3 regions of the Kitasatospora nipponensis genome follow, and region 3 is predicted to be linked to each of the others. Evidence: riboswitches for the same ligand, from Rfam matches in the RefSeq annotation. Region 3 holds a riboswitch; each other region holds the start of a gene.

Region 1 (4,811 bases), on a different contig from region 3:
AGCAGGCCCAACGGGCCGGCGCCGAGGACGCCGCGGCCGAGGCGGCCCGGCTGGTGGAGAAGCTCCAGGAGGAGCTGGCCGGGGTGTGGGCGGCCGCCCGCCACGACCTGGAGCGGCAGCGGGCCGAGGGCGAGGGGTCCCGCAAGGAGCTGGAGACGCTGCGCAAGAAGCTGCGCAGCCTGGAGAGCGACACCCGCCGGGCGCAGGCCGAGAGCCGCAAGCTGGCGGCCGAGCTGGACGCGGCCGCGGCGGCCGCGGCCACCGAGCGCGGCGTCACCGAGAGTGAGAACCGCCGGCTCAAGCACCGGGTGACCGAGCTGGAGGCGGCGCTGGAGACCAGCCGCCGCTCGGTCCGCGAGGGGCGCAGCGTGGAGGACATGCGGCTGCGGCTGCTCCTGGACACCGTGCTGCAGTCGGCCCAGGGCCTGCAGCGCGAGCTGGCGCTGCCGGTCACCCAGCTGCACCCGGCCGACCTGGTGGACGCGGTGGTCCCCGGTTCGGCCTCGCCGCACGACGTGGCCCGGCGCGGGTTGGCCGAGGACGACCCGGCGCTGCTCGACCAGCTGCTGGCGATCCCTCAGGTGCACCTGGTGGTGGACGGCTACAACGTGACCAAGACCGGCTACCCGACCCTGCCGCTGGAGCAGCAGCGGCTGCGGCTGCTGGGCGGTCTGGCGATGCTGGCCCAGCGCACCCAGGCCGAGGTGACCTGTGTCTTCGACGGGCAGGACCTGGACGTGCCGGTGATCATGGCGCCGCCGCGCGGGGTGCGGGTGCGGTTCAGCCGGACCGGACAGACCGCGGACGAACTGATCCGCCAGTTGGTCCGCGCCGAGCCGCAGGGGCGCCCGGTGGTGGTGGTCTCGGCGGACCGGGAGGTGGCCGACGGCGTGCGCAAGGCGGGCGCCCGCCCGGTGGCCTCGGTCCTGCTGCTGAAGCGGCTGGCTCGCACCTGACCGGCGCGCGCGGCGTGAAGGGTCGGTGAAAGCCGCTCCGCCGAAGGTAGTTCATGGCGGCAGGGGAGTGGCGCAAAGATGTGATCTTCACTAGGGTCTGGCGTCAAACCTATTTTTCCGGTCACTCATCCGATCGGGTGAGACCGGCAGAAGAAGGAGCAGTCCCTTGGCGTCCCACCGCCGTCCCAAGCAGCCGAGCCGCACTCGAGTCACCGTGCTCACCGCGGCTGCGGCCACCGCGGTCGCGCTGTCCGCGCAGACCGGCGCGTGGGCCGATCCCAAGCCCAGCAAGGAAGACGTCAAGGCCCAGATCGACGACCTGAACAACCAGCAGGAAGCCGCCTCCGAGAAGTACAACGGTCTCAAGGAGCGCGGGGACCAGCTGCGGGCGCAGGCCGCCCAGCTGCAGGACGAGGTGGCGCGCGGTCAGGACCAGGTGACCCAGCTGCAGTCCGGGCTGGCGGCGGTGGCCGGCGACCAGTACCGCAACGGCGGGATCGACCCCGCCGTGGTGCTGATGCTCAACTCCAACCCCAAGGGCTACCTGGACCAGGCGTCCAGCATGGCGCAGGCCACCTCCACGGAGACGGACGCGCTCAAGGCCCTGCAGGGCGAGCAGCGCAAGCTCGACCAGGAGAAGAAGGAAGCCGCCGACACGCTCGCCGAGCTCGACCGCTCCACCAAGGAGCTGAACGACGCCAAGGCGGACGTGCAGTCCAAGCTGGCGGCCGCGCAGAAGCTGCTCAACTCGCTGAGCGCCGCCGACCGCGCCGCGCTGCAGGCGGCCGACCGCGCCTCGCGCAGCGACACCCGGGTCGACCTGACCACCCTGCCGCCGGTCTCCGGCTACGCGGGCGCCGCGGTCACCGCCGCGCTGAGCAAGCTGGGCCACGCGTACGTCTGGGGCGCCACCGGCCCGGGCACCTTCGACTGCTCGGGTCTGATGCAGTGGGCCTACGCGCAGGCCGGCGTCTCGCTGCCGCGCACCTCGCAGGAGCAGGGCCACATCGGCACCGGCGTGAGCCTGGCCGACGCCCAGCCGGGCGACCTGGTGATCTACGGCGGCGACATGCACCACGTGGGCATGTACATCGGCAACGGCCAGGTGGTGCACGCCCCGCACACCGGCGACGTGGTCCGGATCGCCCAGGCCACCTCGATCGGGTCGATCAACACCATCCGCCGGGTCTGACGGATCGTCGCGGCACCGGGTGTGCCGGCGGCTCATTGCGCCAACTTTCGGTACAACCCGGCCGATTCGGACATTTCCTGACGGGCGGCCAGGGACCCCCACGAGGTGACCTGGGTCACGGCACGCGCCCCGGAAGATCGGCAGGGCGTGACATCTCTACCACGCAGAGTCAAAGTTCGACGTTTTTTCCGACAAGGATTTGAACGGATCACGGATCAGTTACTAGGGTCATGACCCGGACCACCGCGACGGTGATCACCCGACCCGGGTGGCAGCGGGGGTTACCGCCGAGTCTGGAAAGCAGCGCGGACAGTTGACTGTCCGATGGGGAAGCCCCCAGGGGGTGCTGCGGACCGGAGCCGGGGAACCACGTTCCCTCGGGGTGAATCGGCGCCAGAGTCGGCCAGGGGGCCGGTGAGGCGTCGTAGGGCGTCTCTTCCGGCCCGAACCCGTCAGCTCACCCGGTAGGCGGTCGAAGGAAGAAGGATTCGTGGCGTCCCATCGTCGTCCCAAGCCCGTCGGCCGTACCCGCGCGTCGATCCTGACCGCCGCGGCCGCCACCGCAGTGGCTCTCTCCGGACAGGGGGCTGCGCACGCCGATCCGACGCCCACCATCGACCAGGTCAAGTCGCAGGTCGACGACCTCAACGCGCAGGCCGAGTCGGCGAGTCAGAGCTACCTCGGCGCGCAGGACAAGCAGCAGGCCCTGCAGAAGCAGGTCGGTGAGCTGCAGGACCAGGTGGCCCGCCAGCAGGACCAGGTGACGAACCTGCAGAGCGGCCTGGCGCAGGTGGCCGCCGACCAGTACGCCAACAACGGCATCTCGCCGACCGTGCAGCTGATGCTCAACTCCAGCCCGGACGGATTCCTGAACCAGGCCGGCTCGCTGAACCAGCTGAACAGCACCCAGGCCCAGACGCTCAAGCAGCTCCAGGTGCAGCAGCGCAAGCTCGACCAGGACAAGACCGAGGCGCAGGGCAAGCTCGCCGAGCTGGACACCACCACGCAGCAGCTCAAGGCGGCCAAGGACGACGTCCAGGCCAAGCTGGCCAAGGCCCAGGCCCTCCTCAACTCGCTGACCGAGCAGCAGCGTCAGGCGATAGCCGCCGCCGAGGCGAAGGCCGCCGCGGACGCCAAGGCCGCAGCCGAGAAGGCCGCCGCCGACGCCAAGGCGGCCGCCGACGCGAAGTCCGCCACGGACTCGCAGGCCACCGCCTCGCGCAGCAACACCCGTACCAACCTCGGCGCGCCGAGCACCCCGGCCGCGCAGGCGCCGGCCGCCCCGGCCGCCGGCAACTCGGCGGGGGGCGCCGCGATCGCCGCCGCGGTCAGCAAGCTGGGCTCGCCGTACTCCTACGGTGCGACCGGTCCCTCCGCCTTCGACTGCTCCGGGCTCACCCAGTGGGCTTACGCGCAGGCCGGCGTCTCGCTGCCGCGCACCTCGCAGGCGCAGGCCTCGGCCGGCAACTCGATCGGCACCAACATCGCCAACGCCCAGCCCGGCGACCTGATCATCTACTTCAGCGACCAGAGCCACGTCGGCCTGTACGTCGGTGGTGGCCAGATCATCCACGCCCCGCACACGGGCGCGGTGGTCCGCTACGAGTCCGCGACGGTGATGGCCATCTCGGCCATCGTGCGCCCCTGACGTCCGCGCGAGAAGGCCCGGTTCCCCTGCGGGAGCCGGGCCTTCGGCGTTCCCCGGTCGCTGAGATGTCCGATTGGGGATCAAATATTCGTATAGGCAAGGGTTTGGACTACCTTGCCACGACTCGCTAACGTCTGCGCTCGGATCTCCGCTCCGGACCTCCGTTCTCACGGCGATTGGAGTCGTCAGCCATGGCGATGGCGCAACGCCCGGTTCCCCCGGGCCGTTCTCCGCATGCTTCGGCCGGCCGATCGGGCACCGTCGGACGGCTGGCCCGGGTCCTGGCGGTCACCGCCGCCGCGACCACCGCGCTGGCGATAACGGCCGGCGGGGCGCAGGGGATGCCCACCCGGCCGGACCGCAACGACGTCAAGGCCCAGGTGGACCAGCTCTACGCGGAGGCCGAGCAGGCCAGTGAGCGGTCCAACGCGGCCGAGGAGGCGCAGAAGCGGCTGCAGGCCGAGGCGGGCAGCCTGCAGCAGCAGGTCGCGGTGGCGCAGGACGCGCTCAACCGGATGCGCGGGGACCTGGCGGGGGTGGCGGCCGCCGAGTACCGCTCGGGCGGCATGGACCCCTCGGTCCAACTGATGCTCTCCTCCGACCCGGAGGCCTACCTGGCCAAGGCGCGCAGCCTGGCGCAGGTCGCCCGGCAGCGCGGCGACTCGCTGCGCGAGGTGATCGAGCAGCAGCGCCGGCTCGACCAGCGACGGGCCGAGGCGAGCGGCAAGTTGGCCGAGCTCGACGCGGTGCGCCGCAGCCTGGGCGACGCCAAGCAGCAGGTCCAGCAGCGGTTGCACAGCGCGCAGGCGCTGCTGAACAGCCTGGGCGCCGGCGAGCGGGCCCAACTGGTGACCCAGGACGCCCGCGAGGCGCACGAGCGGGCCACCCGCGGCACCGACCGGGTGGACCTGGGCAGCCAGCCGCCCTCCTCGGACCGGGCGGCGGTGGCGCTGGCCGCCGTGCTCAGCAAGATCGGCTCGCCGTACGTCTACGGATCCACCGGCCCGGGTACGTT
Region 2 (4,811 bases), on a different contig from region 3:
GCATCGCCGCCGAGCAGGGCATGGCCGACCGGGTGACCTTCGAGGTGGCCACCGCCCAGGACTTCCCCGGCGCCGGCGAGGGCTACGACCTGATCACCTTCTTCGACTGCCTGCACGACATGGGCGACCCGGGCAGCGCGCTGCAGCACGCGCAGGAGGCGCTGGCCCCGGACGGCGCCTGCATGATCGTCGAGCCCAACGTCTCGGCCGACGTGCGGGAGAACGCCAACCCGATCGGCCGCGCGGTGGTCTCCGCCTCGGTCGCGGTCTGCCTGCCCTCCGCGCTCGCCCAGCAGGGCCCGCAGGCGATGGGCAACCACGCCGGTGAGGACGCCATGCGCCACCTCGCCGACGACGCCGGACTGCACCACTGGCGGCTGGCCGCCGAGAGCCCGGTCAACCGGGTGTACGCGGCCAGCCGGTAGCCGGCCCGTGGATCGTCCGTAGAACGTCCCTTCCGCAGACCGCCTCCCTTGGGCCGGGGCGGTGCCGCAGGGCCGGGTTTGTCGGGGCCCGGCTTGACCCGGCCTCCCCGACGGCGCACGCTCCAAGAGTGGCTCCGTCCGGGGAGGCCGGGTTGCGGCGTATCTGCGCCGTGATCGACCTGCTGCTCGACGCCGTCGACGAGGAGACGCTCCTCCCGGCGCTGTTCCCCACACTGCTGCGCGCCGTGCCGGGGGACAGCCTCACCTGGTCCACCCGCACCCCCGCCGGCCGCTTCCCGCTGCACTCGCCAGCCACCCTCTACACCCCCGACGCGGTGGCCGGCTTCTACCGCCACGCGGCCCAGGACTCGTTATTCCGCCACACCGACACCGGCACCGGCATCCCGCTGCGCCGCTCCGACCTGCAGTCGCGCACCGAGTACCACCGGCTGGGCACCTACCGCGAGGCGCTGCGCGCGGTGGACGCCGAGTACCAGCTGGCGATGGCCTTCCCGGCCGGCTGGGCGCGCACCGGGCGGCGCACGGTCTGCGTGGCGATCAGCCGCGGCGGCAGCGACTTCACCGACGCCGACCTGGAGGCCGCGGTGCTGCTGCGGGCCCGGCTGACGCACGCGCTGGACCGGCTGGCCCCGCCGCAGCGGCTGCCGCACTCGGTGACCGCCCGGGAGGCCGCGGTGCTGGACCTGCTCGCCCGCGGGCTGACCGACCAGCAGATCGGCCGACGCCTGGAGGTCTCGGCCCGCACGGTGGACAAGCACCTGGAGCACGCCTACGCCAAGCTGCGGGTGCACAGCCGGGTGGAGGCCGCGGCGCTGTGGCGGGCGGCGGCGGCGGTCGACGCGCGGTAGCAGCGCGGTGGCGCGGTGGCAGGGGAGGTGGGGGTGGACCCGTGGGGCGCATGTGAGTTCTGTGACAGGGCGTTGTCAATGATCTTGGGGTCTGCCTACCCTGCAGATCGTTCGTCGTCCACCGGCGGGCCCTGTCGCCGGGACGCCGAGTCCTGCCCGCCCGTCGGCCGGAACCACAGCATCGCACCGGGCAGGAGCGGGGGACCCACGGTAGTGCCACGACCCCGCGCGCGCCGACCGCCCCTCGGGCCCGGCGCGCAGCACACGCGGAGTCCTGGCTAGGGGTGAAGCCGTCCTCACCGACGGCCGGGCCACCTTGCGGCCCGAACCCGACAGCTCACCTCGCAGGCGTCGCAAGAGGACTCCCCATGATCCCTTCCGCCAAGCCTGCCCGTCTCGGTCTGGTCGCCGGAGCGCTCGGTCTGCTCGCCGCCCCCGTCGTCGGCCAGGCCCACGCCTTCGCCTCGACCACGACCGCGCCCAGGGTCACCCAGGACCGGCTGACGCCCACCACCGCCACCGCCGGCGCCGCGACCACCGCCTCGCTGACCCTGCACGCCAGCTCCTGCTTCACCGCGAAGACGGTGGGCGTGGGCGTGCGCGACGCGGCCGGCGCCAACCTCGACTTCCCCGGCTCGCTGAGCAACGCGCGGATCTGCCCCGGCGGGCTCTCGCTGACCACCGGCGCCCGCACGCTGGCGGCCGGCAGCTACAGCACCTTCGGCTTCTACCAGGACCTGGCCGGCGCCTGGCACAACCTCCCCGCGCAGACCCTGACGGTCGGCACGGGCGGCAGCACGACCCCGGCCCCGAAGCCCACCCCCACGCCGACTCCCACCCCCACCCCGACGCCGACCCCGGCCCCCGCGCCCGGCGGTTCGCCCGTCGCCGGCAAGAACCTGACCTGGTCCGACGAGTTCAACGGCCCGCTCGACGGCTCGCGCTGGAACAGCTCCACCACCAGCTCGTTCAAGTACGGCACGCACAACCCGGACGACAACAAGCTGGACTGGCTCACCCCCTCCGACGTCGCCGTCGCCGGTGGCACGGCCACCTTCACCGCCCAGCCCAGCAGTCACACCCTGGAGAACGGCAAGCAGGCCTGGACCACCGGCCTGCTGACCACCGAGGGCACCAGCCAGGGCTTCAAGGTCAAGACCGGCGACTACGCCGAGACCCGGGTGCAGCTGCCCGGCGCGGCCGGTGCCTGGCCGGCGCTGTGGACCTGGCAGAACGGTGGCAACGAGATCGACTCCTTCGAGTACCACCCGGACAACCCGAACCTGCTGGAGCTGACCAACCACGTCAACGCCGCGCAGAAGTACTACACCGACGCCAACGCGATCAAGCCCGGCCAGTGGGTCACCATCGGCACGTACTACGGCGCGAACTCGGTCGACTACTACGTCAACGGGGCCAAGGTCTTCTCGGACAACACCGGGGTCGGCGCCAACTGGTCGGCCTACCTGATCCTCAACCTGTCCATCGGCGCCGGCGCCTACCACCCGGCGCCCAGCGGCACCGCGCCGATCAGCTTCGCCGCGGACTACGTGCGGGTCTACCGCTGACCCTTTCCGGGACGAGCCTCCTTCGGACCAGATGAGCGCGGGCGCCGCGGCGCCCGCGCTCACCGCGTTCCGGTGACCTCGATCGTGAACGAGCCCGTGTTGTTCGCCGGGTTCGGGTCGCCGGCGCCGGTCACCAGCACCTCGCCGCGCAGCCTCCCGCGCGCCGAGGCGGCCAGTTGCACCGGCACCAGCGCGGTCGCGCTGCGCAGCGCCGGCAGACCGGCGCCGAAGGAGCAGCGCACCTCGCTGCCGGCCGCCAGCACCGCGCAGCCGGCCGGGAAGTACGGTCCCACCGCCCTGGCTCCCGGCGGCAGCAGCACGGTCACCACGAAGGCCCCCGCCGGCCCCGGCCCGCCGTTGGCCACGAAGGCGAGCACGGTGGTGCGGCCGATCCCCGGCGCCGGGTCGGGATCGAGCGGCACCACCTGGAGGTCGGCGCCGGTGGCGCCCCAGGCGGCGGGGGCGGGCACCGCGGCGAGCAGGGCGGCGGTCAGCAGCGGAACGATCGGCAGTCGCATGCGATCACTCTAAGCCTCGCCGAACTCACCCGCGGTGACCGACCTCCGTCCCGTCAGGGCGCCAGCACCGCGCCGAGGCGCTCGGCGATCTCGCGCATCACCGGGACCAGGGCGGAGTCACCGGTCTGCTCCTCCAGCGCGCGGATCCGGGCCTCGGGGCCGCTCACCGACAGGGCGGTGGGGGTGGGTGCGCCGGGGACGGCAACCGCGATGCAGCGCACGCCGATCTCCTGCTCCTGGTCGTCGACGACGTAGCCCGCCGCGCGGGCGGCGGCCAGTTGGGCGAGCAGCTCGTCCGGGTCGGTCAGGGTGAACTCGGTGTGCGCCGGCAGCTGGTGGGGGCCGAGTACGGCGCGGGCCTCGTCCTCGGGCAACTGCGCGAGCAGCGCCTTGCCGACGCCCGTGCAGTGCGGCTGCACCCGGCGGCCGACCTCGGTGAACATCCGCATCGAGCGGCGCGACTGCACCTGTCCGACGTAGACCACCTCGCCGCCCTCCAGGACGGCCAGGTTGGCGGTCTCGCCGGTGGCCTCCATCAGCTCCGCCAGGTAGGGGCGGGCCCAGCTGCCGAGCAGTCGCCCGGCGGTCTCGCCCAGCCGGATCAGGCGCGGACCCAGGGTGTAGCGGCGCGCGGTGTCCTGGCGGACATATCCCTGCTGTGCGAGGGTACGAACCAGCCGGTGGATGGTGGGCATCGGAAGGCCCGAGGTGGTGGACAGCTCGCTGAGGGTGGCGATCCCGCCGGAGTCGGCGAGTGCCTCCAGGAGCTGGAAGGCGCGCTCGACCGACTGCACGCCGCCACTGCTGCGGTCGGAGCCTGTCGGTGCTGCGGCAGGAGTGCTGGCCACCGGCGTTCCCTTTGCTGTCGGGGGAGGAGTAGAGTCCCAGCGATCTACTCAACAAACCGTTGAAATTCTGTATCGCGGAAACTAGTCTCCACCTTACAGAATCGAACTCGCCGGTAGGTGGGTTCAGATCGGGGAAGTTCCCACCGGAGCTCCCCTCAACAGGCTCAACCGTCCAAGGAGTGTCCTGCCCATGGCTACAGATCAGGGACCCGCCGGCGCCGCCCCCGCCGCTCCGGTCGTCACTGTCGCCGGACCGCGCGTCCCCCGTGCGGAGGAGGTGCTCACCCCCGAGGCGGTCGCCTTCGTCGTCGGCCTCCACCGCGCCTTCGAAGGCCGCCGGCAGGAACTCCTCGCCCGCCGCCGGGTGCGCCGCGCCGAGATCGCCCAGGCCGGCACCCTCGACTTCCTGCCCGAGACCGCCGCGGTGCGGGCCGGCGACTGGACGGTGGCCCCCGCGCCGCGGGCCCTGCAGGACCGCCGGGTGGAGATCACCGGTCCCACCGACCGCAAGATGGTCGTCAACGCGCTCAACTCCGGCGCCAAGGTCTGGCTGGCCGACTTCGAGGACGCCACCTCGCCCACC
Region 3 (4,811 bases):
CCGGCCACCTGGGTGCTCTCCAACCACGACGTCACCCGGCACGCCACCCGCTTCGCCAACCCGCCCGGCGGCACCCAGATCCGCGAGCGCGGCGACCGCGAGCTCGGCCTGCGCCGGGCCCGCGCGGCCACCCTGCTGATGCTCGCGCTGCCCGGCTCGGCCTACCTCTACCAGGGCGAGGAACTCGGCCTGCCCGACGTCACGGACCTGCCCGACGAGGTCCGCCAGGACCCCTCCTTCTTCCGCGCCAACGGCCAGGACGGCTTCCGCGACGGCTGCCGGGTCCCGCTGCCGTGGTCCGGCACCAGCGCGCCCTACGGCTTCGGTCCCGCCGAGGGCGGGCCGAGCTGGCTGCCGCAGCCGGCCGAGTGGGCCGAGCTCAGCGTCGAGGCGCAGACCGGCGACCCGACCTCCACCCTGGAGCTCTACCGCAGCGCGCTGGCCGTGCGCCGCACGCACGCCGCGCTGGGCGCCGGCCGCGAGGTGGACTGGCTCCCGGCCCCCGAGGGCGTGCTGGCCTTCCGCCGCGAGGACTTCACCTGCCTGGTGAACACCACCGCGCAGCCGGTGCGCTTCACCGCCCCGGGCACGCTGCTGCTGGCCTCCACCGACCTGACCGTGGTCGACGGCGAGACCGTGCTGGCACCGGACAGCACCAGCTGGTGGGCGGCCTGAGATGGTTGCAATAGGCTCTGGGATCGTGACTACGGCGCGACTCTCGGATATCGCGGCTCAGGCGGGGGTCAGTGAGGCCACCGTCAGCCGCGTCCTCAACGGCAAGGCGGGCGTCTCCGCCACCACACGGCAGACCGTGCTGGCGGCGCTCGACGTGCTCGGCTACGAACGGCCCACCCGGCTGCGCCAGCGCAGCGCCGGGCTGATCGGGCTGATCACGCCCGAGCTGAGCAACCCGATCTTCCCCGCGCTGGCCCAGGTGATCGAGCAGGTGCTCAGCCGGCACGGCTACACGCCGGTGCTCTGCACCCAGACGCCGGGCGGGTCCACCGAGGACGAACTGGTGGAGATGCTGGTCGAGCGGGGGGTGGCGGGCATCGTCTTCGTCTCCGGCCTGCACGCCGACTCCACCGCCGACCACGACCGCTACGCCAAACTGACCGGCCGCCAGGTGCCGTTCGTGCTGATCAACGGGTACAGCGAGAAGATCGCCGCGCCGTTCATCTCGCCCGACGACCGGGCCGCGATGTGGATGGCGGTCCAGCACCTGGCCGAACTGGGCCACGAGCGGATCGGCCTGGCGGTCGGCCAGCGCCGGTACGTGCCGGTGCTGCGCAAGATCGAGGGCTTCACGGCCGCGATGCGCTCGGTGCTGGGCAAGAGCGCCGAGGAGGTCGAGCAGTTGGTGCACCACTCGCTGTTCAGCGTCGAGGGCGGCCACGCGGCGGCCGGCGTCCTGCTGGACCGCGGCTGCACCGCGATCGTCTGCGGCAGCGACCTGATGGCGCTGGGCGCGATCCGCGCGGTGCGCCAGCGCGGGCTCACCGTGCCGGGCGACGTCTCGGTGGTCGGCTTCGACGACTCGCCGCTGATCGCCTTCACCGAGCCGCCGTTGACCACCGTGCGCCAGCCGGTCGAGGCGATGGCCACCGCGGCCGTCGACGCGCTGCTGGAGGAGGTCGCCGGACAGTCCGCCCAGCGCGGCGAGTTCATGTTCCAGCCCGAGCTGGTGATGCGCGGCTCCACCGGCGCCCGTACGCACCGCGGTGGTTAGGGCTCCCCGGTAGCTCCGCAGGACCGCAACGCCGCCAAGCCCCCGGCCGACTGGCCGGGGGCTTGGCGGTTTCAGCCGTCCGTGTCCGGCCGGCGCTCGTGGGCCAACCGCTGCGCGCTGTCCGCCTCACCGGTGCGCGCCTCGGTCCGCTGACCCCGCGCCAGGTAGTCACGGACGATCAGGTTGACGGCGTCCTGTGGACTCTTCGTTCCACTGAGCAGCATCACGTCGATCGCGAGGTTGGCGTCGAGCGTGACGGTGACCTGGGGCATGCGGCTCTCCTCATCGGGTGCGAGGGTCCCAGCATGCCCGTCGTCCGTCGTCGTCACCATGCCCGCGGGGCGCCTCCCCCGTGGGGGGGGGGGCCCCCCCGGGGGGGGGGGGGGGGCCCGCCGTGCGGGAGCGGTCGGGGATCAGACCCGGCCGGCGAAGTCCGGCGCGTAGTTGGCGAGGGTCTCGTACTTGACGCCCGCGCTCGGGTTGGCGGCCTCGACCATGCGGCCGTCGCCGATGTACAGGGCGACGTGGTAGACGCCCGAGTTGCTGCCGTTGTTCGACCAGAAGAGCAGGTCGCCCGGCTGCAGGTTGGACAGCGACACGTGGGTGCTGGCGGCGGCCTGGTCGGCGGCCACCCGCGGGATGGAGATGCCGGCCTGGGCCATCGCGGCCTGGGTCAGGCCCGAGCAGTCCCAGCCACCGTTGCCGGTGCCGCCGTAGACGTACGCCTGGCCGACCTTGGACTCGGCGAAGGCGATCGCCTTGGCCATGCTGCCGGAGGCGGCCTGGGCGGGCGCGGGCGCCGCGGTGGTGGCCGCGGTGGTGGCGGCCTTGACGGGGGCGGCGGGGGCGCTGCTGGGGGCGCTCTGGTCGGCGGCCGGGGCCTGCGCCTGCGACCAGGTGCCGAGCGAGAGGCGCTCACCCGGGTAGATGGTGTCCGGACCCTGGGTCAGGACCGACTTGTTGAGCTCGTACAGCTTCTGCCAGCCACCCTGCACGTGGTGGGCCTTGGCGATGTTGGAGAGCCAGTCGCCGGCGACCACGGTGTAGCTCTGGTCGCCCTGCGCGCCGTGGTTCCAGTTGCCGTGGCTCCAGCTCTTGCCGGCGTCCGAGCCCTGCGCGGGGGTGCTCTGCGCGGGGGCGCTGGGGGCGCTGGGGGCCGGGGCGCTCGGCGCGGGGGCGCTGGGAGCGGTCGAGGTGGAGGCCGAGGAACCGCCGGGGTTGATCGCCGGGGCGGGGCCGCCCTTGGTCAGGCCGGCCTGGATGGAGCAGACGGGCCAGGCGCCGGGGCCCTGGTCGGCCAGCACCTTCTCGGCGACGGCGATCTGCTGGTCCTTGGTGGCCTGGTTGGCCTGCGGGGCGTACTGGGTGCCGCCGTACGCGGCCCAGGTGGAGGCGGTGAACTGCAGGCCGCCGTAGAAGCCGTTGCCGGTGTTGATGCTCCAGTCACCGGAGCTCTCGCACTGCGCGACCTTGTCCCAGGTGGAGACCGTGGCAGCCGAGGCGGTGGTGGCGGTGATGCAGGGGAGGCTGAGGCCGAGGCCGACCAGGCCGGTCGCGGCGATCACACGGCGGGTGGTGCGGGACGTACGGGTGCCAGTGGTGGGCAGCATGAAGACGCGTTCCTCTCCTACGCCTACGAGGTGAGCTGTCGGATTCGGGCTGGAGTTGCCCGGCCGCGCTGAGCGCGGCTTCACCCCTAGCTCCGGATCGGCCGGTCCGAAGACCGGCTGCCCGGGGCGGCTTACCTGGTTCCCCCGCTCCTGCCGTGGTGCGTTCCGCAGTGCAAGCACGCCCGGTGGCAGGACTCGGCGTCCGGCTGCGCTTGGTCCGTGTGACCACGAACGGGGAGCACGTTAGACAGAGTTAAGTTGAATCCGCAAACAGCTGTGATGCTCATCACACCGCCTTTGCGGAACCTTCAAGATCGACCGGGGAGATCATCTGAAAGGGTGTCGGCGCCCGCCCCCGGTTACCTTCGGTCGGATTTCGGCAACGGCCCGCATCGACAGGGCAATTGCCTATCCTTCAGGAGGACGCGGACCTGACGTCCCGTCCGGGGGGAGGCGGCCCGATCATGGACGAGCGCACGCGGTCGCAGGGGCCCGAGTGGCCCGCCGACGGGACCAAGGACCCGGGTCCGCCGCCGCGCCGAGTTGCGGATCCGGCGCGACGGCGGATCCTGGGCTGGCTCGCCGCCGGGACGGTGGCGGGGGCCCTGGGCGGGGCCGCCCTGCTGGGTAAAATGCCCGATTTGCGTCATATCACCACATCTGGTGGCGCGTCAGGCCGGACCGGGGGCCACGCCGGCCCACCCGGCGGTCCGTCACCGCAGCCGGCCGGCGCGCCACCGCGCCGCTGGTCCGACCCGGCCGGCTGGGGCGGCGCGCCCCCGGGTCCGGACCGGACCGTGCGGATCACCGACCACGTCGAGCTGGACACCGACGCCACCGTCGCCGGCCTGCTGATCGAGCCCGGCGGCTCGCTCAGCTTCGCCGCCGACCGCGACCTGACCCTGCAGTCGACCGGCAACGTCGAGGTCCGCGGCGCCCTGCTGCTCGCCCCGGGCGGCGAGCACACCCACTGCCTGCGCTTCCCCGCGGTCGACGAGCGGCGCTTCCAGGGCGGCGCCATGACCGTGCTGGCGAGCGACACCGGCCTGTGGGTCACCGGCGCCGGCTACCTGCGCCTGGACGGCGCGGCGAAGACCGCCTGGGCCCGCGCGGCCGGCCCGCTGGAAGCCGGCGACGGCACCGTCACGCTGGCCGCCGCCCCGGCCGGCTGGCTGCCCGGCGACGAGCTCGCCCTGGCCCCCACCGAGCCGCCCGACCGGGACGGCTTCAGCGAGCACTACGACCTGCGCACCGTGCGCGCCGTCCAGGGGGCCACCGTCACGCTGGACGCGCCGCTGGAGCACCCGCACCCGCTGGTCACCGTCGGCGGCGCCGCGCTCGGCGCCGAGGTGCTCAACCTGACCCGCAGCGTACGGATCGAGGGCACCGCCCAGGGCCGCGCCCACGTCCACCTCACCAGCTCGCGTCCCTGCGACCTGCGGCACGCCGCGCTGCGCTGGCTCGGGCCGCGC

What was found. A riboswitch is a leader RNA that binds a small molecule or an ion and turns the genes downstream of it on or off. The one in region 3 is predicted to bind cyclic di-AMP.
Region 1: another riboswitch for cyclic di-AMP. It lies ahead of ABD323_RS21790 (C40 family peptidase); the one in region 3 lies ahead of ABD323_RS27185 (transglycosylase family protein).
Region 2: another riboswitch for cyclic di-AMP. It lies ahead of ABD323_RS14430 (glycoside hydrolase family 16 protein); the one in region 3 lies ahead of ABD323_RS27185 (transglycosylase family protein).

Annotation. Positions count from the first base shown of each region.
Region 1 is NZ_BAAALF010000080.1:30,333-35,143, forward strand. It holds gene ABD323_RS21780 (NYN domain-containing protein) at 1-956, shown strand, start outside; gene ABD323_RS21785 (C40 family peptidase) at 1,123-2,148, shown strand; cyclic di-AMP (ydaO/yuaA leader) riboswitch at 2,483-2,635, shown strand; gene ABD323_RS21790 (C40 family peptidase) at 2,639-3,796, shown strand; gene ABD323_RS21795 (C40 family peptidase) at 3,988-4,811, shown strand, end outside.
Region 2 is NZ_BAAALF010000041.1:1,696-6,506, forward strand. It holds gene ABD323_RS14420 (class I SAM-dependent methyltransferase) at 1-425, shown strand, start outside; gene ABD323_RS14425 (LuxR C-terminal-related transcriptional regulator) at 578-1,294, shown strand; cyclic di-AMP (ydaO/yuaA leader) riboswitch at 1,545-1,643, shown strand; gene ABD323_RS14430 (glycoside hydrolase family 16 protein) at 1,663-2,862, shown strand; gene ABD323_RS14435 (hypothetical protein) at 2,922-3,380, opposite strand; gene ABD323_RS14440 (IclR family transcriptional regulator) at 3,434-4,228, opposite strand; gene aceB (malate synthase A) at 4,419-4,811, shown strand, end outside.
Region 3 is NZ_BAAALF010000121.1:8,495-13,305, reverse strand. It holds gene ABD323_RS27200 (glycoside hydrolase family 13 protein) at 1-675, shown strand, start outside; gene ABD323_RS27195 (LacI family DNA-binding transcriptional regulator) at 677-1,729, shown strand; gene ABD323_RS27190 (hypothetical protein) at 1,801-2,001, opposite strand; gene ABD323_RS27185 (transglycosylase family protein) at 2,143-3,339, opposite strand; cyclic di-AMP (ydaO/yuaA leader) riboswitch at 3,347-3,519, opposite strand; gene ABD323_RS27180 (hypothetical protein) at 4,137-4,811, shown strand, end outside.